4 regions of the Telluria sp. AIW5 genome follow, and region 1 is predicted to be linked to each of the others. Evidence: predicted binding sites of a transcription regulator. Region 1 holds the regulator's gene; each other region holds the start of a gene.
The links. The regulator LexA, encoded in region 1, represses DNA repair genes until DNA is damaged. The targets are predictions, from matches to a motif close to ACTGTATNNNNATACAGT.
Positions count from the first base shown of each region.

Region 2: the regulator LexA is predicted to act here: its motif matches at 1,336-1,353, upstream of imuA (translesion DNA synthesis-associated protein ImuA).
Region 3: the regulator LexA is predicted to act here: its motif matches at 1,635-1,652, upstream of dinB (DNA polymerase IV).
Region 4: the regulator LexA is predicted to act here: its motif matches at 3,519-3,536, upstream of AC1MEM_RS06760 (DNA topoisomerase IV subunit B).

Region 1 is NZ_CM155289.1:2,411,516-2,419,158, forward strand. It holds gene AC1MEM_RS10580 (tetratricopeptide repeat protein) at 1-204, shown strand, start outside; gene AC1MEM_RS10585 (sel1 repeat family protein) at 310-1,074, shown strand; gene lexA (transcriptional repressor LexA) at 1,124-1,759, opposite strand; gene rpsF (30S ribosomal protein S6) at 1,991-2,386, shown strand; gene priB (primosomal replication protein N) at 2,431-2,724, shown strand; gene rpsR (30S ribosomal protein S18) at 2,761-3,051, shown strand; gene rplI (50S ribosomal protein L9) at 3,088-3,540, shown strand; gene AC1MEM_RS10615 (replicative DNA helicase) at 3,682-5,067, shown strand; gene AC1MEM_RS10620 (DUF47 domain-containing protein) at 5,141-5,767, shown strand; gene AC1MEM_RS10625 (inorganic phosphate transporter) at 5,791-6,801, shown strand; gene AC1MEM_RS10630 (bifunctional diguanylate cyclase/phosphodiesterase) at 6,917-7,643, shown strand, end outside.
Region 2 is NZ_CM155289.1:2,275,685-2,283,327, forward strand. It holds gene AC1MEM_RS10010 (putative Na+/H+ antiporter) at 1-1,133, opposite strand, end outside; gene imuA (translesion DNA synthesis-associated protein ImuA) at 1,375-2,082, shown strand; gene AC1MEM_RS10020 (Y-family DNA polymerase) at 2,012-3,493, shown strand; gene AC1MEM_RS10025 (alpha/beta hydrolase family protein) at 3,655-4,419, shown strand; one part of gene AC1MEM_RS10030 (IS3 family transposase) at 4,665-5,546, opposite strand; one part of gene AC1MEM_RS10030 (IS3 family transposase) at 5,549-6,025, opposite strand; gene AC1MEM_RS10035 (hypothetical protein) at 6,114-6,461, opposite strand; gene AC1MEM_RS10040 (M61 family metallopeptidase) at 6,583-7,643, opposite strand, start outside.
Region 3 is NZ_CM155289.1:648,755-656,397, forward strand. It holds gene AC1MEM_RS02825 (recombination-associated protein RdgC) at 1-448, opposite strand, end outside; gene dinB (DNA polymerase IV) at 535-1,611, opposite strand; gene AC1MEM_RS02835 (S8 family peptidase) at 1,961-3,781, opposite strand; gene AC1MEM_RS02840 (TonB-dependent receptor) at 4,164-6,398, opposite strand; tRNA gene AC1MEM_RS02845 (tRNA-Val) at 6,772-6,847, shown strand; tRNA gene AC1MEM_RS02850 (tRNA-Asp) at 6,886-6,962, shown strand; gene AC1MEM_RS02855 (PAS domain-containing hybrid sensor histidine kinase/response regulator) at 7,190-7,643, shown strand, end outside.
Region 4 is NZ_CM155289.1:1,517,257-1,524,899, reverse strand. It holds gene AC1MEM_RS06780 (cation:proton antiporter) at 1-263, shown strand, start outside; gene AC1MEM_RS06775 (YbdK family carboxylate-amine ligase) at 253-1,389, shown strand; gene AC1MEM_RS06770 (gamma-glutamyl-gamma-aminobutyrate hydrolase family protein) at 1,569-2,555, opposite strand; gene AC1MEM_RS06765 (response regulator) at 2,608-3,432, opposite strand; gene AC1MEM_RS06760 (DNA topoisomerase IV subunit B) at 3,726-5,723, shown strand; gene parC (DNA topoisomerase IV subunit A) at 5,867-7,643, shown strand, end outside.

The DNA.
Region 1 (7,643 bases):
CGGAAGATCCTGCTCGACGCCCAGGCCCGGGCCGAGGCGACGCTGGCGCAACGCGACGCCTGGGAGAAGGCGACCCAAGCCTTCGTCAAGGAGGAGAACCTGCGGCGCAAGCGTCAGATCGAACTGGAAACGACCCGCATCGTCCGCGACAATGAAGTGCGTTTGCATGGCGGTACCGACGCGCGCGTGAGTACAGGCAAGTAAGCGGCAAGTGAGCGGCAAGTAAGCGGCAAGTAAGCGGCGGTTGAGCGACAGTTGAGCAGGCCCGCGTCTCGCAGTATGATGGGCCTCGCTCATTTTGTTACCGCCATGAAAAAATTCCTTTACTGTGCCTTACTGCTCGCGAGCCTGCCCGCCGCGGCCGCGAACGATCTCGCCTCTGCCAACGCCCTGTTCGAGCAAAAGAAATATGCCGAGGCCCTGACGCTGTACACGAAACTGGCGAACGCCGGTAACGTCGATGCCCAGCAACAGCTGGGCCAGATGTACTGGTATGGCGAAGCAGGGGCAGTGGACGAGGCAAAAGCCCAGGCCTGGTTCCGCAAGGCGGCTGCCCGGGGCAATGCGGTGGCCGCCAGTTCGCTCGTCGTCATGCAGCAGCGCACGGACCGCCGGGCCGACATCGATTACTGGATCGGCGGCTACGATGGCAGCGACCTGAAAACCGGAAAGTATTACTGCCCCGCGCCGCGGATCCCCGCGATGTCGAAGCAGGCGGACGAGATCGATCGCGTGTCCGGGGCCATCGCCACCTGGCAAGACTGCTACAACGGTTTCGTGGAAAACCTGAACGCATCCTCGCCGCTGGTCAAGCGCATTCCGGCCGACGTCGTCAAGCTGATGAACGCCCGCGAGACCGAACGTGCGCAGGCGCACCTGGAGCAGGTGCAGCAAAACCTGTCGGAAGAGGCAAAGGTGGCGGCCAAGCTGGTACTGGCGGACGTTGCCGCATGGCGCAGCGCGACCGAGGCGTACGTGAAGGAACACAACGCCATTGTCGAGAGCGGGCCTTCTCCCGAGCGCGCACGCGACATCGAGGCGCGCAGGAGCAACTACGGTCCCGCCGGAAAATAGGGCGGACGTAAAAAAAGCCGCGCGAGCGGCTTTTTTTACGTCGGCAAACTCAGTGCCAGCTGCGCATCAAACCGACCGCAAGTCCCTCGAGCGCGAACTCGTCGCCCGGCTCGACGCGGATCACCTTGAAGTCCGGGTTCTCCGGCAGCAGTTCGATGGTGTCGCCCGTCTTACGGTAGCGCTTGACGGTGACGTCCTCGCCGATGCGGGCGACGACGATCTGGCCGTTCTTGGCGCTGTCGACTTTTTTGACGGCGAGGAAGTCGCCATCCATGATGCCGGCGTCGCGCATCGACCAGCCGCGCACCTTCAGCAGGAAGTCGGGACGCGCGCCGAACATGGCCGGGTCGACGTTGTAGGTCGCTTCGACGTGTTCCTGCGCCAGGATGGGCGAACCCGCCGCGACGCGGCCGACCAGGGGCAACGACATCAGCAGGGCGGCAGGGACATGCGGCACCGGCTGCGGCAGCGAGGCGCCGATGAGGCGGATGCCGCGCGAGGTGCCCGAGACGATCTCGATGGCGCCTTTGCGAGCCAGGGCCTGCAGGTGTTCTTCGGCCGCGTTGGCCGACTTGAAGCCCAACTCCCTGGCGATTTCGGCGCGGGTCGGCGGGAAGCCGGTATTGTCGATCGCTTCCCTGATCAGGTTCAGGATCTGTTCTTGCCTTGCGGTGAGCTTGAGCATGGGTCTGGCACGGGTTGATGATTCAGACTGTATTTTTGTACAGTATTTCGGGGAATGCAAGGGAAATCGATGATTTTTAACGATTCGCGCCGCCCAGGGTGTCGCGGCGCAGCGACGAGGGCGGGAGATTGCGCAGCCGTGCCATCCGCGTTATAATTGCCGGCTTTCCCTTCCCACACTCGTCTTGACGCCGAGGTGGGCATTTGTTTAAACGTCCTCAAGGAGTGTTGCATGCGTCATTATGAAATCGTTTTTATCGTCCACCCGGACCAAAGCGAGCAAGTCCCGGCGATGATCGAGCGTTACAAGGCCAGCGTCACCGCGCGCGGCGGTAACATCCATCGCGTCGAAGACTGGGGCCGTCGCCAGATGGCTTACTCGATCCAGAAGTTGCCGAAGGCACACTACATCTGCATGAACATCGAGTGCGACAACGAGACCCTGGTCGAGCTGGAAACCGCATTCAAGTTCAATGATGCCGTGCTGCGTCACCTGACCGTGAAAATGAAGAAAGCTGAAACCACGCCATCGCCAATGATGAAGTCGGTCCAGCGCGAAGACGCAGCCAAGAGCCACCGCGCAGAAGCCCCAGCGGCTGCTGCTGCCCCGGCCGCCGCTGCTGCTTAAATTTTTCTTGCCAGAAATCGTTAATTGGAAGTGAACCAGCGTAAGTGAACCAGCTACAAGTCGTCGCGACGATTGCTGAACGCGACGTACTGCGCTATACCCCCGCCGGCGTGCCGGTCGTCTCGGCAATCCTGATGCACAGTTCGCAGCAGGTCGAGGCAGGGGTCGAGAGGCTGGTCGAGTTCGAAATTGCCGCGTTCGCCGCGGGTGAGATTTCGGGCCGCTTCGCCAGCGCAGAGTTAGGCGCCGCGCACCAGTTCACGGGATTTTTGGCCAGGAAGAATCGCAACAGCAAAGCCCTGGTGTTTCACATCATTGATTTCAGTGCCGCCGCTTAATTATTAGCGGCCACCATTTAGATACAGGAGCCTCAAATGGCATTCGGTAAAAAGTTCGACAAAAACAAAGCCAAAGAAAAACTGAAGCGCAAACAGCAGAACCCGCTGTTCAAGCGTAAGAAATTCTGCCGCTTCACCGCTGCAAACGTGGAACAGGTCGATTACAAAGACGTCGACACCCTGAAGGACTTCGTCCAGGAAAACGGCAAGATCATGCCGGCACGTCTGACCGGCACCAAGGCGCACTACCAGCGCCAGGTCGACACCGCGATCAAGCGCGCACGCTACCTCGCGCTGCTGCCGTACACCGACCTGCACAACGCTTAATCGCGTCGTACAGTTCAGAACATCCTGGAGAAAAATATGCAAGTTATCCTTTTGGAAAAAGTTGTTAACGTCGGCAACCTGGGCGACGTGGTCAAGGTCAAGGACGGTTACGCGCGTAACTTCCTGATCCCGCAAAAGATGGCCCGCCGCGCAACCTCGTCGGCCGTCGCCGAGTTCGAAGTCAAGCGCGCCGAGCTGGAAAAAGCAGCAGCTGAAAAGCTGTCGGCTTCGCAAGCCCAAGGCGACAAGCTGGGCGGCATGACCATCACCATCGCCCAGAAAGCCGGCGTCGACGGTCGTCTGTTCGGTTCGGTTGGTAACTTCGACATCGCCGAAGCCCTGACCAAGCAAGGTTTCGCAGTTGAAAAAGCACAGGTTCGCCTGCCGACCGGTCCCCTGAAGACCACCGGCGAGCACCCGGTTGCCGTCGCTCTGCACACCGACGTCGTCGTGGAAATCACGGTCGCTGTCGTGGGCGAAGCTGCTTGATAAAGCAACTGAGCAAGCACTGAGCACAGCACGTAAGTCGTTGTTGCTTAAAAGAAAAAGCCGGGTTCGCCCGGCTTTTTTTATGCGTGGAAACTAACCAATTATTTCAGCCGTGGGACGGGAGGGGTTATAATGCCGGCCATGAATACCCCCGCAGATCCGCAAATCGAATCGCTGCGCATTCCCCCGCATTCCATCGAAGCAGAACAGTCCGTCATCGGCGGCCTCCTGCGCGACAATGCGGCCTGGGACCGCATTGCCGACTTCATGCACGCGGACGATTTTTACCGCTACGACCACCGCATCATCTTCGAGCAGATGGTGCGCCTGATTAACGGCGGCAAGCCGGCCGACGTGATCACCGTCTACGAGGCCATGGTCTCGCTGGGCAAGGCCGATGACGTGGGCGGCCTGCAATACCTGAACGCGATGGCGCAGAACACGCCGTCCGCCGCCAATATCCGCCGTTACGCCGAGATCGTGCGCGACCGCGGCATCCTGCGCAAACTCATCACCGTTGCCGACGAAATTTCGGGCAATGCGTTCAATCCGCAAGGCAAGGAAGTCAAGCAGATGCTTGACGAAGCCGAATCGAAAATCTTCGCCATCGCCGAGTCCGGCGCACGCGGTGCCCAGGGCTGGAATCCGATCCAGCCGCTGCTGACCCAGGTCGTCGAGCGCATCGACGAACTTTATTCGCGCGAAAACCAGGGCGAAATCACGGGCGTGCCGACCGGCTTCATCGACCTTGACCGCATGACCTCGGGCCTGCAGCCGGGCGACCTCGTCATCGTCGCCGGCCGTCCGTCGATGGGCAAGACCGCATTCTCCGTGAACATCGGCGAGAACGTCGCCATCGAAGCGGGTTTGCCGGTCGCCATTTTCTCGATGGAGATGGGCGGCGCCCAGCTGGCCATGCGTATGCTCGGCTCGGTCGGCCAGCTCGACCAGCACCGCCTGCGTACCGGCCGCCTGAACGACGAGGACTGGCCGCGCCTGACGCACGCCATCCAGAAAATGAACGATGCCCAGGTCTACATCGATGAGACACCGGCGCTGAACCCGATCGAGATGCGCGCACGCGCGCGCCGCCTTGCCCGCCAGTGTGGCAAGCTCGGCCTGATTATCGTCGACTACCTGCAGCTGATGCAGGGCAGCCAGCCGGGCGATAACCGTACCGCCGAGATTTCCGAGATCTCGCGTTCGCTCAAGGGCCTGGCCAAGGAATTGCATTGCCCCGTGATCGCGCTGTCGCAGCTGAACCGCGCGCTGGAGCAGCGCCCGAACAAGCGTCCCGTGATGTCCGACTTGCGCGAATCCGGCGCAATCGAGCAGGACGCGGACGTGATCATCTTCCTGTATCGCGACGAGGTCTACAACCCCGACTCGCCGGATAAAGGTACCGCCGAAATCATCATCGGCAAGCAGCGTAACGGTCCGATCGGTGCGATTCGCCTGACCTGGATCGGCCAGTACACCAAGTTTGGCAACTACAGCGGTAACCTCGCCGTCTACCAGGGCGATTAAGCCGATATTGCGTCGCCGGGACCTGTCGGTTCCGGCCCTTCGCAGTCCCAAGAGTTTTATCACGGAGAAATGAATGTTTGGACGCCTGATGCCCACCGAGGGCAAGTTTTTTGATTTGTTCAACCAGCACGCCGCGCTGTGCGTGAAGGGTGCGCAAGAAATGGTTGGCCTGATGACCAACTTCGACGACCTGGAAAATCGCACGCATGCCGTCGAGAGCATCGAAAAGCAGGCGGACAAGATTACCTACGCCACCGTCGACCTGCTGCACAAGACCTTCATCACCCCGATCGACCGCGACGACATCCACAAGCTGATCACCCGCATGGATGACATCCTCGACATGATGGAAGACGCGGCCCAGACCGTCTCCCTGTACGACCTGCACGGCGTCACGCCGGAAGCGAAGCGCCTGGCCGAGCTGTGCCTGGCCTGCTGCCAGAAGGTCCAGCAAGCCGTGGGCCTGCTGCACGACATGGGCAACGCCCAGAAGATCGTCGCCATCTGCGAAGAGATCGACCGCCTGGAGTCCGACGCCGACCACGTGATGCGCGCCGCCATGAGCAAGCTGTTCCGCGACGAGCCGGACGTGCGCAACCTGATCAAGATGAAGGCGATCTACGAGATCCTCGAGACCGTCACCGACCGCTGCGAAGACGTGGCGAACATCATCGAAGGCATCATCGTCGAGAACGCGTAAGCTTTCCCACAACAAGAATAACTATGAATTCTCTTCACATCAGCATTTATGTGCTGGGTATGCTCGTGCTGCTCGCACTGGTATTCGACTTCATGAACGGCTTCCACGATTCGGCGAACGCGATCGCGACCGTCGTCTCGACCGGCGTGCTGAAACCGCAAACCGCCGTGGCGATGGCGGCCTTCTTCAACTTCGTGGCGATTTTTGTCGTCAACATGAAGGTGGCGCAGACGATCGGCAAGGACATCATCGATCCCCACATCGTCGACCATTACGTGATCTTCGGAGCCCTGGTGGGCGCCATCGTCTGGAACGTCATCACCTGGTATTACGGTCTCCCGTCCTCGTCCTCGCACGCCCTGATCGGCGGCCTGGTCGGCGCCGCGGTTGCCAAGTCGGGCACGGGCGCGCTGGTGTCGGCGGGCCTGATCAAGGTCGTCGTGTTCATCGTCCTCGCGCCGCTGCTCGGTTTCATCCTCGGCTCGATCATGATGCTCCTCGTGTCCTGGATCTTCGTGAAGTCGACGCCGCGTAAAGTGGACGTCTGGTTCCGCCGGCTGCAGCTGATCTCGGCCGCCGGCTACTCGCTGGGCCACGGCGGCAACGACGCGCAAAAGACCATGGGCATCATCTGGATGCTGCTGATCGCCGCCGGCTACGTCAGCGCCGGCGATGCGCACCCGCCGGCCTGGGTCATCATCTCCTGTTATGCGGCGATCAGCTTCGGTACGCTGTTCGGCGGCTGGCGCATCGTCAAGACCATGGGCCAGAAAATCACGAAGCTCAAACCGGTCGGCGGCTTCTGCGCCGAAACCGGCGGCACGATCACGCTGCTCATGGCCAGCTTCATGGGTGTCCCGGTCTCGACGACGCACACGATTACCGGCGCCATCGTCGGCGTGGGCTCGGCCCAAAAAGCCTCGGCCGTGCGCTGGGGCGTGGCCGGCAGCATCGTCTGGGCCTGGGTATTCACGATTCCGGCGGCCGCCTTCATGTCGGCGGTGGCGTGGTGGATCGGTACCAAGATCATGTAAGTGCAATTGTTCTTCGAAAAGCCCGGCGCCGCCGGGTTTTTTTTATGCGCGTCGCGTGGCGAGGCTCGCGGGTTATACTCGGCTCCCGTCTGCCCATTTCCGCCCACGAGACCAGATGGACCCGCGTATCGACAAGGCAGCGCCAGCCTCCACCTCGATCGGCCTTTCGGCGAGCGGTTCACTGCGCTCGCTGCTGGCCTTCCTGCGCGAGCGCCTTTGGCTGCTGCTCTTGTGGCCCGCGATCATGCTCGCCGGCGGCGCTGCGCTCTGGGGCTATGTGCTGAGCGACCTCGAGGACGAGCTGCGGGTGCGCCAGGGCGAACTGGTACAACAGGTCGACGCCTATACGCGCAGCTTCGCCATCCGCACGCGCCGCTCGATCGGGGATACCGACCGGCTGTTGTTGCTGCTGCGCCATAACTGGGAAGTGTCAGGCCACCACACCAGCCTCACCGGCACCATCGAGGCAGGCATCTTTTCCACGCAGTATATCGGGGCCGTGGGCATCCTCGACCGCAACGGCGTCGTCCTGACCAGCTCGAGTCCGGCCGCCGTCGGCAGGCGCCTGGCGGACCGGCCTTATTTCACCGCGCAGCAGCACGCAAAGTCCGACCGGCTCTACCTCAGCGGCCCGCTGGACGGCCAGCTGTCGGAGCGCGAGGTCATTGCGTTTTCACGCCCGCTGCTGTCGGCCGCCGGGCACTTCGACGGCGTCGTCCTGCTCTCGGTGTCGCCTTCGTTCTTCACCCAGCATTACGCCGAGCCCATCCTGCGCGACTACGGTTTCGTCGGCCTGACGGGGCTGGACGGCGTGGTGCGTGCCAGCCGCACCGGAGATGTCG
Region 2 (7,643 bases), 140 kb from region 1:
GCGCCGGCCGGGTTCGGGGCGTTGGCGATCACGGTCAGGCCACCGCCCGCTACCGCGCCGGCCACCAGCATGTACTTGGCGTGCTCGGACAGCCCGGCGATCAGCGAACCGAGATAGGTCAGTGCCGCATTGTCGGTGATTGCCGTCAAGCCGAGCGCACCGAAGAACAGGCTGGTCGGCGCCAGGCTGGAAACGATCGGCTGCAGCCACCATTGCTGCATGCCGCCCAGCACCACGAGGCCGGCCAGGAAAAATCCGACCAGCAGCCCTTCTTTCAAAATCAATGGATCCTGGTGCCGTTGATAGGCTTGGGTGAAACCGAGGAAGAGCAGGAAGATGCCGAGGAACAGCACCGGGTGATGCGCCAGCAGCACCACCGCGGCGAGGAAAACCAGGTGGATGGCCGACACCTTCACCGGCACGGGCTCGGGTTGCTCGCCAGCTGCCGGCGCCAGGTGCTTGCGCAGCAGGAGCGTGACGACTGTGGCGTTGACGAGCACGGCCACGGCAGCGCGCCCGCCGAAGTTGGCGAGCATGTACCCGCTGTCCCAGCCCCAGGTCGAGGCCACCATCAGCACCGGCGGCGCGGCGTAGGCGGTGAGCGTGCCGCCGATCGAGACGTTCACGAACAGCACGCCGAGCGCCCCGTATTTCAGCGGCTCGGGGATGCCTGCCCGGAACACCTGGGGCGCGAGCATCAAGGCGGCCAGCGTCATCGCGGCCGGTTCGGTAATCAGGGAGCCGGCGAGGGGCACCAGCGCCAGTCCCAGCCAGGCAAGCGCGACCTCGGTGCGGATCGGCACCAGCCGCGCGACTGTGCCCAGCAGCGAGCGCACGGCGTCGAGGATCGGGCGCGAAGCGGCGATCACCATGACCACGAACACGAACAGGGGTTCGGTGAACTGGCGCGATTCGGCGTAGTCGATGGCGGCGCCGGGACCGGCGAGCAGGGCCATCGCCAGCACCAGGATGAAGGCCCAGAAGCCGAACACGACCTCGACTTCGCCCAGCAGGTGGAACAGGCCTTCATGGCGTGGATGGCGGTCGGCCAGGATTTCAAAACCCTTGGCGGCGAAGGTGTGGACGATGGCGCATGCGAAGAGAGTCGCGCCGATCAGCTGCATCGTGGTCATTGGCGGCGTCCTGCGCGTCGTAGGGTAGCGGTCATTGTCAGGCAAATAATGAATGAAACCCCATTATTTCACCTTTTGATGCAACTTGGATGGCTAGTCGGGCGAGCTCGTTCATAGGCGCACATTTGAGCGCTAACAAGCGCAAAGTTAAATCGCGTGTTTGCGAACTATACACATCTTGCCAAAAGCTGAACGACCGAGTACTGTATATCCATCCAGTACTTTTGCATTACCCCCAATCATGTCTTCTTCACAAACTCTTGCTGCGCCGGAAGAATTACATCCTTCGCTATGGCGCGCCTCGCAGCTGGCGCATGGCAATACGCGCTGCGTCGACACCGGCCACCCGGCCTTGTCGAAGCAATTGCCGGGCGGCGGCTGGCCGACGGGCACCCTGATCGATTTATTGCTGCAACAGCCGGGCATCGGCGAAATGCGCCTGCTGCGCCCGGCGCTGGCGGCGGCCGCATCGCGCCGTATCGTGCTGCTGCAGCCGCCCCATCCGCCGCAGGCACTTGCCCTGGCCGCGCTCGGCGTGCCGCCGTCCCAGCTGATCTGGCTGCGCGCGGGGCGCGGGGCCGATGCATTGTGGGCGGCCGAGCAGGTACTGCGCAGCGGCAGTTGCGGGGCGCTGCTGTTCTGGACCAACCATGCGCGCGGCGAAAGCCTGCGCCGCCTGCACCTGGCGGCCCAATGCGGCGAAACCCTGTTCTTCATGATGCGCCCGCTGGCCAGCGCGCAAGATTCTTCGCCGGCGCCGCTGCGCCTGTCGCTGCGGCCCGCCGCCGGCGGGCTCGATATCGGCTTCGTCAAACGCCGGGGACCGCAGCGCGATGCGCCGCTGTTCCTGCCCCTCACTCCTTCTTTGCTCCAACGCCATGCGACTGTGGATCGGCCTGTATTTGCCCCGGTTACCGCTCGAGGTCTTCAGCCCGAACTGGTCAACTGACGCCGGCTGCGTCGTGCTCGAGGGAGAGCGGGTGCTGGCAGCCTCGCCCCTTGCGCAGGCCGCCGGGGTCCAGATCGGCATGCGCCGCGGCGGCGTGCTGATGCTCATGCCCGAGGCGCGCATCGTCGAGCGCTCGCCCGAGCGCGAGGCCGAGGCCCTGCACGCGGTGGCGATGGCGCTGCTGCAGTACACGCCGCAGGTGGCGCAGGCCGAGGAATCGACGCTATTGATCGACATCGGCGCCAGCCTGCGCCTGTTCGGCGGCATCCGCGCGCTGTGCCGGCGCGTGCGCGCCAGCCTGCGTGCGCTCGGCTTCTCGGGCTACCTCAGCTGCGCGCCCACCGCGCGCGGCACCTGGATGCTGGCGCGGCGGCGCGCCGGCCGCGTACTGACCATTGCGTCGCTCACGCGCCGGCTCGACCGCTTGCCGAGCACGCTGCCGCCGCCGGCGCGCGCCTATGCCAGCTGGTTCGAGGGCATCGGCTGCTTCGACATCGGCGCCATGCGCCGCCTGCCGCGGCCGGGCCTGCAGCGGCGCTGCGGCCGCGCGCTGCTCGACCTGCTCGACGCCGCCTACGGCCAGGCGCCCGAGCTGTTCGAATGGATCGAAGCGCCCACGGTCTTTCACGCGAAGATCGAACTGTTCGACCGCATCGAGAACGCCGACGAATGCCTGGCGGGCGCCGAGCGCCTGGTGCAGCAGCTGACCGGCTGGCTGTGCGCGCACCAGCTCGCCGTCGAACGCATCACGCTGCTGCTCGACCACGAGCGGGGCAGGGTGGCGCGTCCGCCCACCGCGGTCGAGATCGCGCTGGGCGAACCCACCTGGCGCGACGAACATTTGGTGCGCCTGCTGCGCGAACGCCTGGCGAAAACCGTGCTCGAGGCGCCCGTCATCGGCCTCGCGCTCGACGCCGCGCAGTTGCAGCCGATGGCGCCGCCGAGCGACTCGCTGTTTCCCGAGCCGGGCGGCAGGGAGGAAGACCGGGTCCGCATGCTCGAACTGCTCGTCGCCCGCCTCGGCCCCGACAACGTTTTACAAGCGCTGCCGCAGGCCGACTACCGGCCGGAAGTCGCGAATGCCTGGGTGCCGGTGCAGCAGAAAGTGCGCGAATCGGTACGTTCCTCGCAGATGCCGGCGGACGTGCAAAGCCTGCCGCGCCCGACCTGGATTTTAGCGAAGCCGATCGCGCTCCTGATGCGCAACCACCGGCCGTTTTATGGCTCGCCCTTGAAAATGGCCTCGGCGCCGGAACGCATCGAGGCGGGCTGGTGGAGCGAATCGCAGACGCGCGATTATTTTATTGCGGAGGGGCAGGATCACACACTGTACTGGGTGTACCGCGAGCGGATCGTGGGGGCGGGCGAGGATGCGAATCCGAGGTGGTATTTGCATGGGTTGTTTGGGTGAACCTGCTGGTATGCAGGGCACAGGTAACATCTGTCCAGGGACATGGGTAACACCTTGGCCAGGGACATAGGGAACACTCACGGGGACGTTTGGAGGCCTCGCTTCCTTGCATCGACGTCCAATCCGGTGCAGAGTAGCGCCTTCTTAAATCAGGGGAAGTCATGCTGACCGAACGCGTTGAATTTCAGGGGCCGCACGGCAAGCTGGCGGCGAAGCTGGATCTGCCAGACGGCAATCCGCGCGCCTACGGCGTCTTCGCCCACTGTTTTACGTGCAGCAAGGACGTGCTGGCGGCGAATCGTATTTCACAGGGCCTGGCCGAGCGTGGCGTGGCCATGCTGCGCTTCGATTTCGCCGGACTCGGCGCCAGCCACGGCGATTTCGCGGACACCAATTTTTCGTCGAACGTGGAAGACTTGGTGGCAGCCGCCGCTTTTCTTCGCGAGAAGTTCGAGGCGCCACGCCTGCTGGTCGGCCACAGCATGGGCGGCACCGCCGTGCTGGCTGCGGCGCACCGGATTCCGGAGTCAACAGCCGTGGTGACGATCGCGTCGCCGAGCGATCCGCATTACGTCGTCAACGCCTTGTTGTCGGAGCATCTCGACACCATCGCCGAACTGGGTGAAGCGCGCGTCAAACTGGCGGGGCGCGATTTCAATATCCGCCAGCAGTTTGTCGAGGACGCGACGCAGCATCAGCTGGCCGACCGGATCGCCCACCTGGGCGGCGCGCTGCTGGTGATGCATGCGCCGGCCGACGATACGGTCGATATCGCGAATGCGTTGCGGATTTTCGAGTTGGCCAGCTATCCGAAGAGCTTCGTGTCGCTCGACGGAATCGATCATCTGGTGACCGGGAGAGAAGACGCCGCGCAGGTGGCCGCGATGATTGCCGCGTGGAGCGGCAGATATATCGACGGCGCCTGACATGTACGCTAACGTCGAGGTAAGGTCTGAAATGGACGCTAACGTCGAGGTAACGTAGGGTGGGCACTCGTGCCCACGCGGACGCCGGCACAGTGCGAACGAAATGAGAACCGGGATCTGGACAGCCGCGATGTCATCCAGGAACACACCACGACATGATGACGAAGCCAAATAACGCCGTCAACATGACGCGGACGTCCGCGTGGGCACGGATGAAGTGACCCCACAAAGTTGGACAGTTAAGTCTACGCAGCCAAGTGCTGAGTCCTGAATTGTACAGGGCTCAGCCCGCCGAGCTTGAGCTTGATGCGCTCGTGATTGTAGTAGTGGATATAGTCGACAATGCCGGCCTCTAACTGGTCGATACTGGCAAATTTGTTCAAGTAGAAAAATTCGGACTTGAGTACGCCAAAGAAGCTTTCCATAGCTGCGTTGTCATGACAGTTTCCCTTGCGTGACATGCTCTGCACCATGCCGCGTTCCTTGAGCATTTGGCGATAGGCCGTCATGCGGTACTGCCACCCCTGGTCGGAATGGAGCATCGGCTTGTCTGCCGAACTGAGTTTGGAAAACGCTTTTGTCAGCATCGACGTCACGAGCTCGAATGGTGGGCGCCTGTTCATCTCAAAAGCGACGATCTCACGGTTGTACAGGTCGAGCACTGGCGACAAATATAGCTTCTCGCCGGCGACGTTAAATTCGGTCACGTCCGTCACCCACTTCTCGTTCGGCGCCGTCGCTTCGAACTGGCGGTTCAATTCGTTCGGCGCCGCCTGGCCCACCTCGCCTCTGAATGACTTGTATTTCTTGGGTCTGACCAGCGACTTCAGTTTCAACACCCCCATCAGGCGCTGAACGGTCTTGTGGTTGACGTGCTGACCCAGCTGGCGGAGCGCGGCCGTGATACGACGGTAGCCGTAGCGGCCCTTGTGGCGTTCATACTCGGCCTTGATCATCGCCTTGAGCGGTTCGTACTTGTCGCCAGCCTTCTGCGCGCCGACTTGGAAATAAAAGGTGCTCCGTGCCAAGCCAATAAGCCTGAGCAAACCAGCAACTGGATACTGCTGCCTCAGTTCCTGCACTACTTGCGCTTTTTCGGCGTGGCCGATTTCTGCCGTGCTTGAACTAAGGCATCCAACTTTTTTAGGACTGCATTCTCCATGCGCAGGTAATCGAGCTCAACGAGCAATTCTTCCCGGCTGCGTGTGTCCTCGCCTGCAGGAACGACCGGCTTTGTTGGTATCGGTATTTTCTTCACTCGTCTTGTCGGCGGTAGCGTCAACGCTTTGACCCCGCCCTCTCGATATGCGCGCTCCCAAGTTCCTACTGTCGAATGACGGCGGATATCGAACTGGGCAGCGGTCTGGGTTATGGAAAGCCGATTTTCCCACATGTGCTGCAGCACCGACAATTTGAAATCGGCGTCATATCGGCTTCGCTTCTCCCTCAGTCCAGCATCGCCATGGAGCCGATAGGCCGTCACCCACCGCTCGACCAACGAGCGATTGGCCATACCGTGGCGCTGCGACAGGGCCCGATAGCCACCGCGACCAGACAAGTAATCTTGAACCACCGTGTGTTTGAACTGTTCTGTGTACTTCGACATACACCTCCCAAAAGTTGTGTCCAACTTTTGGGGGTCAGTTCAGGAGTGCCCACGCTACGAACAGCGAACCGCAAAACCCAACGTCGCCTTACTCGTCAAACTCCTCGGCCAGGTTCTTCCACCCGCGGCTCTTCGCAAACGGTGCGAATTCCTCAGGCGCCTCGAGCACGATCAGCTTGCGCTCCTGCAGGCCCGGATCGCTGAGGCCGAAGTCCGGTCCCTTGTAGCCGAGCGCGCGCAGGCGGTCGATGATCGCCTTGGTCAGGACGGTGTCCTGGTGCAGGCCGGGATCGACCGGGGCGGCGAAGTCCACGTACACGTCGATGATCCCGTAGCCCTCGTCGAAAATGCGGATTGCCTTGACGTCGTGGGAACGGCCGGTGCTATCAACGGCCTTGAACGGGCCGGACAGTTCAATGTCGGTATCGGTAGTCATGGAAACAGCATACCACCGACCCGGACGCTTCCGGGTACTCGTAACGAGCGGAAAAACAAAGGGCGCCGAACACAGGCTCGGCGCCCCCATCATCTGGCACGCAACAGATGCGCCAATACGCTTACTTCAACGCCTTGTAAATCGCTTCCAGCCGATCCGGCGTGCCGCTGATGCGCTCCAGGCGCGGATAACGCAACCCGCCGTGGTAATCCAGCGCAATCGTGCGCAGGTTGTTGCCCTTCCTGACCAGCAGTTCGATCGGCGCCTTGCTATCCTTCGACGCCTTCACCGCCGCCTTCAGCACCTCCGGCTTGAACACCTTGTTGTTCACCGCGACGATGGTCGCGTTACCGGCGAGACCCGCGCGGAAGCCCACGCCATCCCACTGCACATTGCTCACGCCGCCATCGGCACGCACGGCAAAGCCCAGCGAATAGCTGAAATCGGTCGACTTGCTGCGCTCCTCGCCGCTCTTGATGAGCTCGGTTGGGGTGTCGGTGTAGACCAGCTTCCAGCCGGCGCGGGCCAGGCCGTCGAGCGGGGCGCCGGGGCCGTGGCCTTCCAGGCGCGAACGCAGGAAGGGCGCCCAGTCGAATTTCTGCACCTTCGCCAGCGCCGCAACGACGTCTTCGAATGTATAAAAAGCCGGCAGCACGCGGCCGTTCTCGATACCGTAGAAGGCGCGCGCGAAATCGTCGAGCGAGTGCTTGTCGCCGGACAGTTCGCGGATTTTCGTGTCGACGTCGAGCCAGATCAGCGCGCCTTCCGAGTAATAGTCTTCGCCGCGCTGCCAGTTGCTCCAGCCGAGGGCCCGGCGGGCGATGATGATCGGATCATTCACCGTGTCCTGCATCGCGCGCCAGGCGCGGCCCTGCACGTTGTCGTAGCGCGCAGCCGTCGCGGCCAGTGCATCGCGGGCGCCCGCTTGCGAGACCAGGCCGGAACGCGCGCCCAGCACGGCGCCCCAGTACTGGGTCTGGCCTTCGTACACCCAGAGCAGCTCATTCTGGAGAGGGGTGTTGAAGTTCGGGACATCCTGCCCAGCCGGGCGGCGGAACTTGCCGTTCCACGAGTGCGTGTACTCGTGCGGCAGCAGGTCGCGGCCTGCTTCGCCGCGCGCCCACTCGGTGAAGTAGCCCGGCTTGACGCCGTTCTCGCTCGACTGGTGGTGCTCGCGGCCGA
Region 3 (7,643 bases), 1.8 Mb from region 1:
GTTTCACGACGTCGTCGGCCTTGGCCGGACTGGCGGCATCGACCACCAACCAGCCGTTGACCGGGTCGATCCAGGTCCAGGTATTGCTGCGGATCGTGAATGCGCGCGGCAGCAGTTCGTCGGCCACGCGCTCCTTCAGTTCTTTCATCGCCTTCTTACCCGGCGGGAAACCTTGCTGCTCTTCCAGCTCGGCAGCTTTCGCCTTGGCGACCTGGTTGATCACCGAGCTCGGCAGCAGCTTCTTTTCGGTGCCGAGCATCATCAGCATCTGCTTGTTGACGACGTGGACCAGGCCGCCATTCGGACGCGGCGCATCCCAGCCCTGGCGCAACAGTTCGTTGCTGTTCGCGGGCGTGAAGGCCAGGGGCGCCAGCGCCTCTTCCATCTGTTCAGGCGTGAAGGCCCATGGTGCGGGCAGGCGGTAAATCTGAAGATTCTTGAACCACATAGTTGCTTTCTGTTGTCTCAGTATTTCAGGGGAACGACATTCTACACGCTGATGTCCGGCAATTTTCAGCCGGCAACAACAACGTTTTAATGTGTTGCGTGTTCGTCAAACAGGCTGAGCTGTTCGACATGTTCGGTGTCGCCCAGGCGCACGCCCACGCCCAGCAGGCGCACGGGGCGGCTGGCGCGCAGCCAGCCGGTTTCCATCAGCCGCGCGAAGGTCGGCAGATGGGGCGCATAGGCGACGCACTCGACGGTGGTCTGCTGGAAGTCCGAAAATTTAATTTTAATGAACAGCTTGTTGATGAATTTTTCGGCGCCCGCGCGCTTGATGCGCCCGAGCAGGTGTTCGTATAAATCGGGCAGCAGCGCCAGGCAGGCCGGCAGGTCCGGCACGTCCACCGTATAGGTTTCCTCGGTGCTGACCGATTTACGCTCGCGCTCCGGGCTGACCTCGCGGTTGTCGATGCCGCGACACAAATCGTGCAGGCGCGCCCCGAAACTGCCGAAGTGATGCTGCAGTTCCTGCATCGTCCAGCCGCGCAAATCCGCGCAGGTCCGCGCGCCCAGCTTGTTGAGCTTGGCCGCCGTGACCTTGCCGACGCCGTGCAGTTTTTTGACCGGCAGCGCCGAGACGAAGGCATCCACCTCTTCCGGGCGCACGAGGAACAGGCCATCGGGCTTGTTCCAGTCGCTGGCGATTTTCGCGACAAATTTGTTGGGCGCCACGCCGGCCGAGGCCGTGATGCCGACGGTCTCGAAAATCCGTTTGCGGATTTCCTGCGCGATCAGGGTGGCGCTGCCCTTGCAGTGCGGCGAGTTCGACACGTCGAGATAGGCTTCGTCGAGCGAGAGCGGTTCGACGAGGTCCGTGTAGTCGGCGTAGATCTCCATGATCTGGCGCGAGGCGATGCGGTATTTTTCCATCGCCGGCGGGATGACGAGCAGCTCCGGGCACAGTTTCATGGCCTGGGCGGTGGCCATGGCCGAATGGATGCCGAAGCGGCGCGCCTCGTAATTGCAGGTCGCCACCACGCCGCGCTGGTCGGGACGGCCGCCCACGGCGAGCGGACGCCCGCGCAGGGACGGATCGTCGCGCATCTCGACCGAGGCATAGAAACAGTCGCAATCGCAATGGATGATTTTACGTGCGGGGGCGTTCACTCTGGCGGCGGCCGGGGCCGACTACTGTAATTCCGTACAGTATCTCGTCAATTGGGATTCCGTGCAAGGGCTACCGGCATGGCGTTTTGTAGGGTGGGCATGCCCACGCGGTGATACGCGGCAGCGAGACCATCGAGCACGAAAGCGGAGCCCGTACGGCGGCGAGACCATCGAGCACGAAAGCGAAGCCCGTACGGCGGCGAGATCATCGTGCACGAAAGCGGAGTCCTTACGTATCCCGCGTGGGCATGCCCACCCTACGATCCAGGTGGCTTTTCGGCGGAGGACTCGGCAAAAAAAACGCGCGGCAAGCCGCGCGTCCTCTTTAGCCAGCTACAGCAACCGAGGCTTACCAGCTCGCCTTCAGCGTGTACTTGCCATTGGTCGAACCGGTGCCGCCGCCGTAGTACTTGACGCGCACATAGGCTGGCGCGCTGGTGGTGCCGTTATTCACCACCGAAGCGGTGTCGGTGGCGCCGGCGCCGTTCTCGCTGGAGGTCAGCAAGGTGCCTGCACTGTTGTAGATGTAGAGGTCGTAGTCGTTGGTCGACCGGCTCTCGGTCAGCGTCGCGGTCAGGGTTTTACCGGCCGGCAGCTGGACCACGAAGTAGTCGCTGTCGGTCGAGGCGCTCATCGTGCCGTTGACGACCGTGCCGCTGGTGCTGATGGCGTTCGCGGTCGAGATCGTGTTGTTCGACTCGGTTTCCGAGATCGTCGTCGGCGGCGGCGTCACGGTGGTGGCGGCAGCAACGGCAGCACCCGCGTCGACGATACCGGCGCCGCACTGCGAGCAGGTCGCCGGGAAGGCGCGGGCGGTGGCCTTCAGCTTGGCTTCGATGTCGTCCGGCGTCAGCGCGCCGTTACGCGCCAGCATCAGTGCCGCGACGCCGGCCACGTGCGGGGTCGCCATCGAGGTGCCCTGGTAACCGACGTAATTGTCCGAGCCCGGGGTGGTGGTGCCGCTGTTGAGCGTCGACAGGATGCTGTAGGAGCCATCGCCGCCTGGTGCCGCCACGTCGACCACGGCGCCGTAGTTCGAATACGAGGCACGCCCGCCGGTCTTGCCGGTGGCGGCGACCGCCACGACGCCGGCGCAGTTGGCCGGATTCGAGTTGCTGGCGTTCTGGTTTTCGTTACCGGCCGCGACGATGACGACGGTGCCGCGCGAACGGGCGCTGTTGATCGCGTTCTGGGTCGTGGTGTCGCAGGCGCCGCCGCCGCCGAGCGACATGTTGATGACCTTGGCGACGTTGGCATTCGCCGGCACGCCGGACACGGTACCGCCCGAGGCCCAGATGATGGCGTCGGCGATGTCGGAGGTGTAGCCGCCGCACTTGCCGAGCACGCGCACCGGCACGACCTTGGCGTTGTAGGCGATGCCGGCCACGCCCAGGCCGTTATTCGTCTTGGCGGCGATGGTGCCGGACACGTGGGTGCCGTGCCAGCTCGAGTTTTGCGCCGCGTTGCCGGCGTAGCACTCGTTGGCGGCGATCCAGTCGCCCGGGTCGGATGCGTCGGCATCGCGGCCGTTGCCGTCGTTCGCGACGGCGGTATCGGAAATGAAGTCATAGCCGCCGACGAACTGGCCGGAGAGGTCGGCGTGCGGACGGTAGCCGGTGTCGATCACGGCGACCTTGACGCCGGTACCGGTCGAGAGGTCCCAGGCGGCCGGCAGGCGCAGGCCGCCGGTCGCATCGGTGTAATCCCACTGCTGCGCATAGTACGGGTCGCTGGCCGTGGCCATCCTGGTCATGATGCGGTCGGGCTCTGCGTATTCGATCGACGCGTCGCGTGCCATCAGTTCCTTCGCCAGCGCAGTCGCTTCCGTCAACGACACCTTGCGGTCGATCTTCATCACTTGCGCGCCGGTGGCGATATGGTGCAGGGCCTGCAGGCGCATGCCGAACTGCTGGCCGGCGCGGTCGGCAATCGCCTGGCGCGCCGTCGTCATGGCCGTCGGCACCTTGGCCTGGGCGCTGCCGACATTGGCATCCTTGTATTTGACGATCAGGCGGTCGGTATGGAGGATGAATTGCGTGGTGCCTGCCGCCTGGGCGTCAGGCGCGGTGCCGGCGGCGAAGGCCGAGCCTGCGCCCAGCGAACCGGTGGCGATGGAGACAGCTACAACGACTTTCAACAAACTCGGGTAAATCGATTGCGTCGACTTCATGTTGAGTCCTTCGATGTGTAGTTTTCCGTCAAGGCGGTGCCTTGGTTTATGGTCTTCGGCGGGCCGAAGTGCCCTCGACAGGCGGCTCAGAAAATGTACTGCGGAGTAAATATGCGCGCGGGGAATTTCGAATTGAGTGCGGCACTTTAGCAACGCTTTATACCGTTGATTTAACAAAAACATCGTTTATTTGCATACTTCGTATGTACGCCAAATAACGTATGGCTGCGGTTCATTATCAACGTCACAACAGTGATTACCGCTCGCATATGGCAGAGCTTTGCAAGCTGAGTCGGGACGAAAAAAAGGCCGCGCAATGGCGCGGCCTTTCTTGTCCGAATCGATTTTCGGATGTTAACTGTGCTTTGTCAGGTTGTTGTAATTAAAAGTTACCCTTGAATTGCACACCCCAGGTACGCGGCTCGTTGGTAAAGCCCGTCAGGTTGTTGAAGTCGATGGCGCCCGTGATGCGGCGCTCATCCAGGATGTTGCGGCCGAAAACAGCCGCCTCATACTTGCCATTGGCCCAGGTATAGCCCAGGCGCAGGCCGCCTTCGGTCAGCGGCTTGCCCGTAAACTCGGCCGCTTCGTACAGGAAAAAATTGATCTTGCTGCGGTACGACCAGTCGGTGAACACGAAGACCTCGCCGTCGGCGACCGGCATGCTCCAGCGCGCGGTGGCGTTGACGATCCAGCGCGGCGCCTGCGGCAGCATGTTGCCGTCGATGACGACGCGGTTCGCGGCGTTGATCGGGTCGGTGATCGTGCAGGAACCGCAGCGGTTCACCGACAGGCTGGCGTCGCGAATTTCCGTGAAGTTGTAGCTGGTGCTGCCGGTCACGCGCAGCGAAGGGCTGATCGCCGCTTCGACGTCGAGCTCGAGGCCGCGGCCCTTGGTTTTGTCGGCGTTGATCAGGCGGTTCACGTTCGAATTGCCGCCCACGACCGTCAGCTGCTGGTCCTTCACCGTGTAGTCATACACCGAGAAGGCGACGCGGGCGCGGCGGTCCAGCAGGTCGGCTTTCACACCCGCTTCGACCGACGTGATGGTCTCGGCGTCGGCCACCGTGATCGGCACCGAAGCCGAGGCAGCTGCAATACTCGGCGCACGGAAGCCGGTCGCGATGCGGCCGTAGACATTGATCGCCGGCGTCAATTTATAGGTGCCGGAAAGGTCCCAGCTGACCTTCGCCTTGCTGGTGCTCACCGCGGTGTCTCCGATCTGGACCACGTTTTCGTTGACGACCGTGCTGAAGTCTTTCTTGTCCTTCGTGTAGCGCACCCCGCCGCGCAGGTCGAACACGCTCGAGACCTTGTAGGTCGCGGAACCGAACACCGCCCAGGCCGTATTGTCCTGGCGGCTGAACAGGCGCGAGCTGCGGGCGCCGGTGGTGCTGTTGAAATTGTCGCTGCCGCCAGTGGCCGATTCGTCGAACCAGTACACGCCCGCCTGCCAGTTCAAGGGAGCCGCATATTCGGATTCGATGCGCACTTCCTGGCTGTACTGCTTCAGGTCCTCGATGCGGCTGGCCGTCTCGACCTGGAAGGGGATGAAGCCCGGACCGGCCGGGATGCCGCCGTCGATGTCGCCGCGGCTGTTGTAGTGGGCAATGTTCTCGTAGCCGGTCACCGAATACAGCTTGTAGTCGCCCAGGTCCCAGGAGAGGCGCACGTTGCCGCCGCGGGTGGTCAGGTCCTGGTAGTTCTGGGCATTCGTGACGATGCTGTCCAGGTCGAGGCCGTCGGCGATCTCGTTCGAGCCCTTGCGGATCAGGTTGGCGCGGAACAGGCGGGCGCTGCCGCTGGTCGTGCGCTGGTGCACGTTGAACAGGGCGCTGAACGGGCCGTTCTCCGGCTTGTACAGGAACTGGATGCGTTCGGCGTGCTCGTTGTAGCCATCGAGGTCGCCGCGGCGCTGGGTTTTCGCGAGGTCGGCGTAGTTCTCGACGTAATCGTCGCGGTGCTGGCGCAGGGTCGACACGCGCATCGCCCAGTCTTTCGACAGCGGCACGTTGACGGCGCCGTCGACATTGATCGTGTTGTGGGTCGCGACCGAGGCGTTGTAGTAACCCTCGACCTTCTTCAGGTTCGGCTTCTCGGACTCGAATTTCACGACGCCGGCCGGGGTGTTGCGGCCGAACAGGGTGCCCTGCGGCCCGCGCAGCACTTCGACGCTTTGCAGGTCGAAGATCGGGAAGCCTTTCAGGATCGGGTTTTCCTGCACCACGTCGTCATAGATCAGGGAGACCGGCTGCGAAGCGAAGGTATTGAAATCGGTATTGCCGTAGCCGCGGATGTAGAAGCGCGGGAAGGTACGGCCGTTCGACGATTCCACGTTCAAACTCGGCATCTTGCCGGCCAACAGGCGGATGTCCTCGCCGCCGGACACCAGCACGTCAAGCTTTTCGCCGCGCAGGGCCGTCACCGAGACCGGCACGTCGCGGATGTTTTCGCTGCGGCGCTGGGCCGTGACGGTAACGGTCTGCAGTTCGCCGGCGGTGGCGGCCGGGGCGGCCTCCTGCGCAAAGGCCGAACCCAGCGGCAGCGCTGCACCGAGCGCCAGCATGGCTGCGTGCGCGTGCACGACGCGCTTGTGCATCTTGGACATCTTGATCATGTTATTCCTTGTAGTTAGAAAAACCTGCGATGTCCCCTTCTTCCTCCCTGGTACAGCGCCGCGGCTCTTGCATCTTGCCGATGTCTTAAGCTTGCCGTCGTTATAAGGCGATATTGTTGGCGATGCCAGGCTGATCAGGCAAGCGCAGGAAGATATGCACGAACCGATTAACAACACTCGCGCGGCGTGCACCGGTGCTGCTCGTGCTGAAGTGGCGCCGCCATCGCCACACAACACCCTCCCGGCAGAGCCGTGCAAAAACGGCTTTTCACCTTTTTTAGAAAAACCCTTGCACATCCGCGAACCCATACGCTATGATTCGGGCCTCTTCAGACGCGGTGACAAGCGTCAGACGAACAGAATACGGTGAGCCGGGCGCTTAGCTCAGTTGGTAGAGCGGATCCCTTACAAGGATTAGGTCGGGAGTTCGAGCCTCTCAGCGCCCACCAGATTCAGTTTGAAAAAAGAAGAACCGATCAGTAAAAACGGAGCGGTAGTTCAGTTGGTTAGAATACCGGCCTGTCACGCCGGGGGTCGCGGGTTCGAGTCCCGTCCGCTCCGCCAGCATTAAAGTAGAAGGGCCCGATTCGTCGGGCCCTTTTTCTTTTCTTATTTCCCTTCACGTAACGACCGAACGTAGGGTGGCCGGGTTCCCCGTCCACGCGTTCAACCATCCATTGCCAAGCCGCGCCTCGACCAGCATCGGTGCGCTGAACGCGTGGACGGCAGAGCCGTCCATCCTACATCCGCCCGTGCGTACATAAACACCGAAACTCGCGTAAGCTGGCGCGTTGCTCATCCTTCCCGCCCCTGCCGGCAAACGCACCCTGGACTGTCCCGACTACATGCAGCACACCGCTTCCGCCATCGACACCAACGCCCTCGGCCTGCAATTGTTCGAAAGCAGCCCGGACTGCCTGAAATTGCTCAGCAATGAAGGCGCCATCGTGGCGATGAACCGGAACGGCATCTGCGCCATGGAAATCGACGACTTCAGCCGGTTTGCCGGGCAGATGTGGCAATCCTTCTGGCCGCAAGAAAGCCAGGGCGCCGTCGACGCGGCGATGGCCGCGGCGCGGGCCGGGGGCACCGGGCAGTTCAAGGCCTTCTGCCCGACCGCCAAAGGGACCTCGCGCTGGTGGGAAGTGATGGTCACCGCGGTGTACGCCGAAGGCGGCCGTGTCCAGAACCTGCTGGCGGTGTCGCGCGACGTGACGACGGCGCATGACGCCGAGGTCCAGCGCG
Region 4 (7,643 bases), 890 kb from region 1:
GCGTGATGGCCTTTGCCCATTTGTCGGGCATATCCTGGCGCAAGGGGATGCTGGCGGGCGTGGCCCTCGCCCCGCTGTCGGTGTTCGTGATCATGCTGCTGGAACACGCGCGCCTGGCGGGCGTGCATGTGGTCGAGGAACTGCGTTCGGTGGCGGCGGTGACGATGCTGCTGGAAGTGTTCGGCCCGATCATCATCCAGCGCGCCCTCATCTGGGCACGCGAGGTGCCGACGCCCCAGCCGGAGGCCCGGCATGCCGCTTGAACCGTTTACCCAGTCGACGCCGCTGACCTTCGGTGTCGAACTCGAATTGCAGCTGGTCAGCCTGTCCGACTTCGACCTGACGGCAGCCAGCCCCGACCTGCTGCACCTGCTGGCCCGCAAACCCTTTCCGGGCAACGTGACGCCGGAAATCACCGAGAGCATGATCGAGATTAATTCGAGCGTGCAGTCAAACTATCCTGCGATGCTGGCGCAATTGCAGGAGATCCGCGACACCCTGGTCGCGGCCGGCGACATCCTGAATATCGGGATTGCCGGCGGCGGCACCCATCCTTTCCAGCACTGGTCGGAGCAGAAGATTTTCCCGAAGGCCCGCTTCGAGCATTTATCGTCGCTGTACGGCTACCTGGCCAAGCAATTCACCGTGTTTGGCCAGCACGTGCACATCGGTTGCGGCAATGGCGACGACGCCATGTTCCTGCTGCATTCGTTGAACCGCTACATCCCGCACTTCATTGCCCTGTCGAGTTCGTCTCCCTTCGTGCAGGGTCACGACAGCCATTTCGGTTCGGCGCGCCTGAATTCCGTGTTCGCCTTTCCGATGAGCGGGCGCGCGCCCTTCATGCTGGAATGGAGCGAGTTCGAGTTCGCCTATTACGCGAAGATGGAGCGTACCGGCATCATCAAGAGCATGAAGGATTTTTACTGGGACATGCGGCCCAAGCCCGAGTACGGCACGATCGAGCTGCGCGTGTGCGATACACCGCTGACCGTTGAGCGGGCGGCGGCGCTGGCGGCGTATTTGCAGGCGCTGTGCAGCTATCTGCTGGAGCGGCACGAGGCACCGCCGGTCGAGGACGATTACCTCGTCTATAACTACAACCGCTTCCAGGCCTGCCGCTTCGGGCTGGAGGGGGCGATCACACATCCGAAGACCTACCAGACGATGTCGCTGCGCGAGGATATCCTGGCGACGCTGGCGAAGATGGCGCCGTATGCGGAGAAGCTCGGGAGCATCGAGGGCTTGCACCACCTGGCGGCCGCGGCTGTGCATGGCAACGATGCGTTGCTGCTGCGCCAGCAGTATGAGCAGCAAGGGAGCGTCGAGGGGATGGTGCATGCGGCGATCAACTGGTTTCGCGGGGAGAGAAGGTTTCGGCGGAGGTAGCTTTCCGTGTTTTCGATTGATCGACCGTGCGATACGCGTGGGCATGCCCACCCTACGTTACGCAACGGCCGCGTAATAACACCTGGGACCGCCGTGCACCGTAGGGTGGGCATGCCCACGCGTTTTCACCATGCGAGCAGCGGCGACGATGCAAGCTTACGCAACGACCGAACCACCACCTACAAGCGCGTCTCCCTTGCCGCCCGTAAAAATTCATCCAGCACCGGCGTGCAATCGAGCAAATCCGTCCCGCCCGCCCGGTGAAACTCCGGATGCCACTGCAGCCCCATCACGAAATCGGCCTTCTCGTAGCGGATCGCCTCGACGATCCCGTCCGGATACGACATCGCCTCGATCCGGATATCGCGCCCGGGTTCCTTGACGGCCTGGTGGTGGATCGAATTGACGATCGGACGCCCCGCATTCGGAAACATGCGCCCGAGCGACGAGCCCGGCGGGAATTCGATCGCGTGGCGGCGCGCGTCGTAGTCGGTGTGCACGTGCGCCAGCGCAGCGGGTACATTCGTCGCCACGTCCTGGTACAGGGTCCCGCCGAAAGCCACATTGATCAGCTGGCAGCCGCGGCAGACGCCCAGCACCGGTTTGCCGGCTTCGACGAATTCATGCAACAGTTCGAGTTCATACAAATCGCGCGCACGGTCGCCGCTCCATTCGGGGCGCGTGGGCGACTCGGAATAGGTCTGCGGAGACACATCCGCCCCGCCCTGCAGCACCAGGCCATCGAGGTGGCGCGCGTAATGGCGCAGGGTGATGTTGCTGGGATGGAGCAGGCCGTTGGTGTTGACCGTCGGAATCATGAACACCAGTACGTCGCGCGACATCACCCACTGGGCGATCGACTCTTCCAGGTACTGCAAATTCTTGCTGCGCAGGCCGGTGGCACCCGGTTCGGGATGGAAGATGCGCGCCGAGACGCCGATGCGCAGGGTACGGCGCATGAAGTCGCGGCTGAAGCGGTCGCGCAGCGCGCGCCAGCGCGCGCGCAGGACGCGGCCGGCCAGCGCGAACGGCGTGTCGTCCGGACGCTGGTAGCGCGGCGCGCCGTTCGCCGCGCGGCGGTCGGGAACGCGCTGCGGAGGGTCAAGCCGGTTGTCCAGCGGCGCGCCGGACGGCTCGTCGCGTGGCTTTGCTTGTTCGTCTGCCATGGGCCCAATATAGCCCTGCCATTGCCGCGCACGATTCGGAGTTGTAACAAAGTCACATGGCTGAACCGGGCAACCCGGGAAGTGAGGTCAACCTCTGCAACATCGCCACCAGGCTGCGGTCCCCCACCGGCTTGTCGAGCAGCCCACGCACGCCTGCTCCGTGCGCGAGCGTGCTGTCATAACTGAAGGTTTTACCGACCAGCAGCACCACGGCCGTGCGCCCCGCCCCTCCCTGGGCCTTGATCGCGCGGCTCAAACCGTAAGGATCGATGCCGGGAGCGGCGGTGTTGATCATCGCCACCGAGACCGGCGTCTCGTCGCACAGGCGCACCGCCATCGACGCGCTGTCGGTCCAGGCAATCGACAGCCGGCCATTGCCCACCAGGCCGGCCAGATGGTCGCGGAAGGCGCCGCCCTTGTCGACGATCAGCACTTTGCCGTCGCGCGGCGGGCGGCGTCCGTCCGCGCAGCCGGCGTCCGGCCCGAGACGCGGACGGCGACGCCGTTCGGCCAGCAGCGGCTCGCCGCGGGCGCTCAGCAGCGCCAGCGCGCGCCGCCGTTCGGCCAGCAATTTCCCCATGCAGGCGTACACTTGCTCGGCTTCGACGGGATGGGGCAGGTGGTCCACACCGGCGTGGCCCTGGCCACCGATCACCAGCGCGGGCGGCGCGCAGCGCATGCCCTCGAACCAGGCCAGCGCCCCGGCGTTGGTGCCGTCGACAAGGACGATGTCGGGTTCCTGCAGGCTGTCCTCATGCAGGCATGCGTACAACGGTCCCGAGCGCGGCGCTCCGGCGAGCAGCGTGACCAGGTGCGCGGCGACGTCTGGGGCAAATCCGAGCAGGCGTACGGCGGTCGGTGTTTTTTGGGCATGCATGATGATCCATTCCTTGCGTGCTTCGTGGACGGCCCCGACCCTGTTGCGCCGCAGACTGCGGTAAGATGGCAAGTCTTGCGATAATTACTGTATGCATGTACAGTATCTATCTCAATCAACGCCTTCCGCTCATCGGTTTCTCGGGGCCGCCTGGCGTAGCAAGCTTGCGTACCAATCTAGTCACGTTTCAAAACGTTGACAAGAACAATCCGTTACGCCCTTCCTGCTTTTTCCTTCCGACAAGATAGCGCTGGCAAGTAGAATACGCAGGCTTTCGAAAAACACTGATCAGTATGGCAACCAAAAAACCCGCACCCGATTACAGCGAATCATCCATCCGCGTCCTCAAGGGACTCGAGCCCGTGAAGCAGCGTCCGGGCATGTACACCCGGACCGAAAACCCGCTGCACATCATCCAGGAAGTCATCGACAACGCCTCGGACGAGGCACTGGGCGGCTACTGCAACAACATCGGCGTGACGCTGAATGTCGACGGTTCCGTCACCGTCGAGGACGACGGCCGCGGCATCCCGGTCGGCATCCACCCGGAAGAAGGCGTGTCCACGGTCGAAATCGTGTTCACGCGCCTGCACGCCGGCGGCAAGTTCGACAAGGGTTCGGGCGGCGCCTACGCCTTCTCCGGCGGCCTGCACGGCGTCGGCGTCTCGGTCACCAATGCGCTCTCGAAGCGCCTGGAAATCACCGTCTGGCGCAAGACGGACGATGGCAATGGCGTCCACAACCTGGTCTTCGCCGACGGCGACGTGATCGAACCCCTCACCTCCGCGCCCTTCGAGCGCGGCGGCAAGAAGAACGGCACCCGCGTCACCGCCTGGCCGGACGGCAAATATTTCGATTCGCCGAACATCCCGATGACCGACCTCGTGCGCCTCCTGCGCTCGAAGGCCGTGTTGCTGCCGGGCGTCACCGTCACGCTGACCAACGCCAAAACCGGCGACGTCCAGACCTGGCGCTACGACGAAGGCCTGCGTGGCTACCTCACCGAAGCGATGGCGCAGAGCTCGAGCGGCCAGACCGTGATCCCGCTGTTCGAAGGCGAAGGATTTGCCGCCGCCGGCGACGAAAGTTTTGCCGAAGGCGAAGGCGCGGCCTGGGTCGTGGCCTGGAACGAGGAAGGCGGTCTGGTGCGCGAATCCTACGTCAACCTGATCCCGACGCCCTCCGGCGGCTCGCACGAGTCCGGCCTGCGCGACGGTTTATTTGGCGCCGTGAAAGGTTTTGTTGAACTGCACGGCCTGCTGCCGAAAGGCGTCAAGTTGTTGCCGGAAGACGTGTTCGCACGCGTCTCCTTCGTGTTGTCGGCAAAAGTGCTGGACCCGCAATTCCAGGGCCAGACCAAGGAACGCCTGAACTCGCGCGACGCCGTGAAACTGGTGTCGACGTTCACGAAACCGCCGCTGGAGTTGTGGCTGAACCAGCACGTCGAATACGGCAAGAAACTGGCCGACCTCGTCATCAAGCAGGCGCAGTCGCGCATGCGTTCGCTGCAAAAAGTCGAGAAGAAGAAATCCTCGGGCGTGGCCGTGTTGCCCGGCAAGCTGACCGATTGCGAATCGACCGACCTGACGCGCAACGAACTGTTCCTGGTCGAGGGCGATTCGGCCGGCGGTTCCGCAAAAATGGGCCGCGACAAGGAATACCAGGCGATCCTGCCGCTGCGCGGCAAGGTGTTGAATACCTGGGAAACCGACCGCGACCGCCTGTTCGCGAACAACGAGATCCACGACATTTCGGTGGCGATCGGTGTCGATCCGCACTCGCAGGGCGATTCGCCCGATTTGTCGGGTCTGCGCTACGGCAAGATCTGCATCCTGTCCGATGCGGACGTGGACGGCTCGCACATCCAGGTGCTGCTGCTGACGCTGTTCTTCAAGCACTTCCCTGCCCTGTTCCACCACGGCCACATCTGCGTGGCGCGTCCGCCGCTGTATCGTGTCGACGTCCCGCCGCGCGGCAAGAAGCCGCTGCAGAAGCTGTACGCCCTGGATGACGGCGAACTGCTGGCGATCGAGGACAAGCTGAAAAAGGATGGCCTCAAGGAAGGCAGCTGGAACATCTCGCGCTTCAAGGGTCTCGGCGAGATGAACGCCGAGCAGTTGTGGGAAACGACCATGAACCCGGACACCCGACGCCTGCTGCCGGTGGCCCTGGGCGGCTTCGACCACGGCGAATCGAGCGCGCGTTTCAACATGTTGATGGGCAAAGGCGAAGCCGCCGCCCGCCGCGCGTGGATCGAGGAACACGGGAACGAGACGGAAGCGGATATTTGATGTGCCCGGGCTCCGCGAGAATTTGCGGAGTTCATACGCACGTAAAACGCGTGGAGTCGGGACTCCACCCTACGATTATCTCTGTACGTAGGGTGGAGTCCTGACTCCACGCGGTACAGCGCCAAAAGAATCGAAAACTGAATATGACTACCCAAGCAAACCTCTTCGAACAAGCCGCCGCGCCGGCCGACGACCTCGAAACGCTGACCCTGTCGACCTTCGCCGAGCGTGCGTATCTCGACTACGCGGTCTCGGTCGTGAAAGGCCGCGCCCTGCCCGACGTCGCCGACGGCCAGAAGCCCGTGCAGCGCCGCATCCTGTACGCGATGAACGAACTCGGCCTCGGCCCGACGGCGAAACCGCGTAAATCCGCGGCCGTGGTCGGCGACGTGCTCGGTAAACTCCACCCGCATGGCGACCAGTCGGTCTACGACGCCCTCGTCCGCATGGCCCAGGACTTTTCGCTGCGCTACCCGCTGATCGACGGCCAGGGCAACTTCGGCTCGCGCGACGGCGACGGCGCCGCGGCGATGCGCTACACGGAAGCACGCCTGACCCCGATCGCGCGCCTGTTGATGGACGAAATCGACATGGGCACGGTCGACTTCCAGCCGAACTACGACGGTTCGACCAACGAGCCGCGCACGCTGCCGGCGCGCCTGCCGATGGTGCTGCTGAATGGCGCTTCCGGCATTGCGGTGGGCATGGCGACGGAGATCCCGTCGCACAACCTGCGCGAAGTGGCCGACGCCGCGGTCGCCATGATCCGCAACCCGAAAATCTCGAACGCGGAACTGATTACGCTGATGCCGGGCCCGGACTTCCCGGGCGGTGGCCAGATCATCACCCCGGCCTCGCAGATCGCCGACATGTACGCCAGCGGCCGCGGCTCGCTGAAGGTGCGCGCGCGCTGGAAGATCGAAGAACTGGCGCGCGGCCAGTGGCAGGCGGTGGTCACCGAACTGCCGCCGGGCACCTCGGCCGCCCGGGTCCAGCAGGAGATCGAAGAGATCACCAACCCGAAGGTCAAGCTGGGCAAGAAAACGCTGACGCCCGAACAGATCGCCCTCAAGCAGACCATCCTGAACTCGCTCGACACGATGCGCGACGAGTCCGGCCGCGAGGCGGCGGTGCGCCTGGTGTTCGAGCCGAAATCGAAGAACCAGGACCAGAACGAATTCATGCTGCTGCTGCTGGCGCATACCTCGCTCGAATCCTCGACGCCGATGAACCTGGTGATGATCGGCGGCGACGGCCGTCCGCGCCAGAAGGGCCTGAACGAGATCCTGCAGGAATGGATCGATTATCGATTCACGACCGTCAGGCGCCGTACCGAGCACAAGCTGGGCAAGGTCAACGACCGCATCCACATCCTGGAAGGCCGCGAGATCGTCCTGCTGAACATCGACAAGGTGATCGCCATCATCCGCAATGCGGACGAGCCGAAGGCGGCGCTGATGGACGAGTTCCGGCTGTCGGACCGCCAGGCCGAGGACATCCTCGAGATCCGCCTGCGCCAGCTGGCGCGCCTGGAGGCGATCAAGATCGAGCAGGAGCTGGCCCAGCTGCGTGGCGAGAAGGAAAAGCTGGAAGACATCCTGGCCAATCCATCGACCATGAAGCGCACGATCATCCGCGAGATCGAAGCGGACGCCAAGCAGTTCGGCGACCCACGGCGTACCCTGATCGAAGAAGCGCAGAAGGCCGTTGCGGAGCAGAAGATCATCGACGAACCGGTCACCGTGATCATCTCGGAGAAAGGCTGGGTGCGCGCGCGCACCGGCATCGGCCACGATCCGGCCCAGTTCACCTTTAAAGCGGGCGACTCGCTGTATGGCGCTTTCGAGTGCCGCACGGTCGACTCGCTGGTCGGCATCGGCGACAACGGCAAGACCTATTCGGTACCGGTCGCCGCCCTGC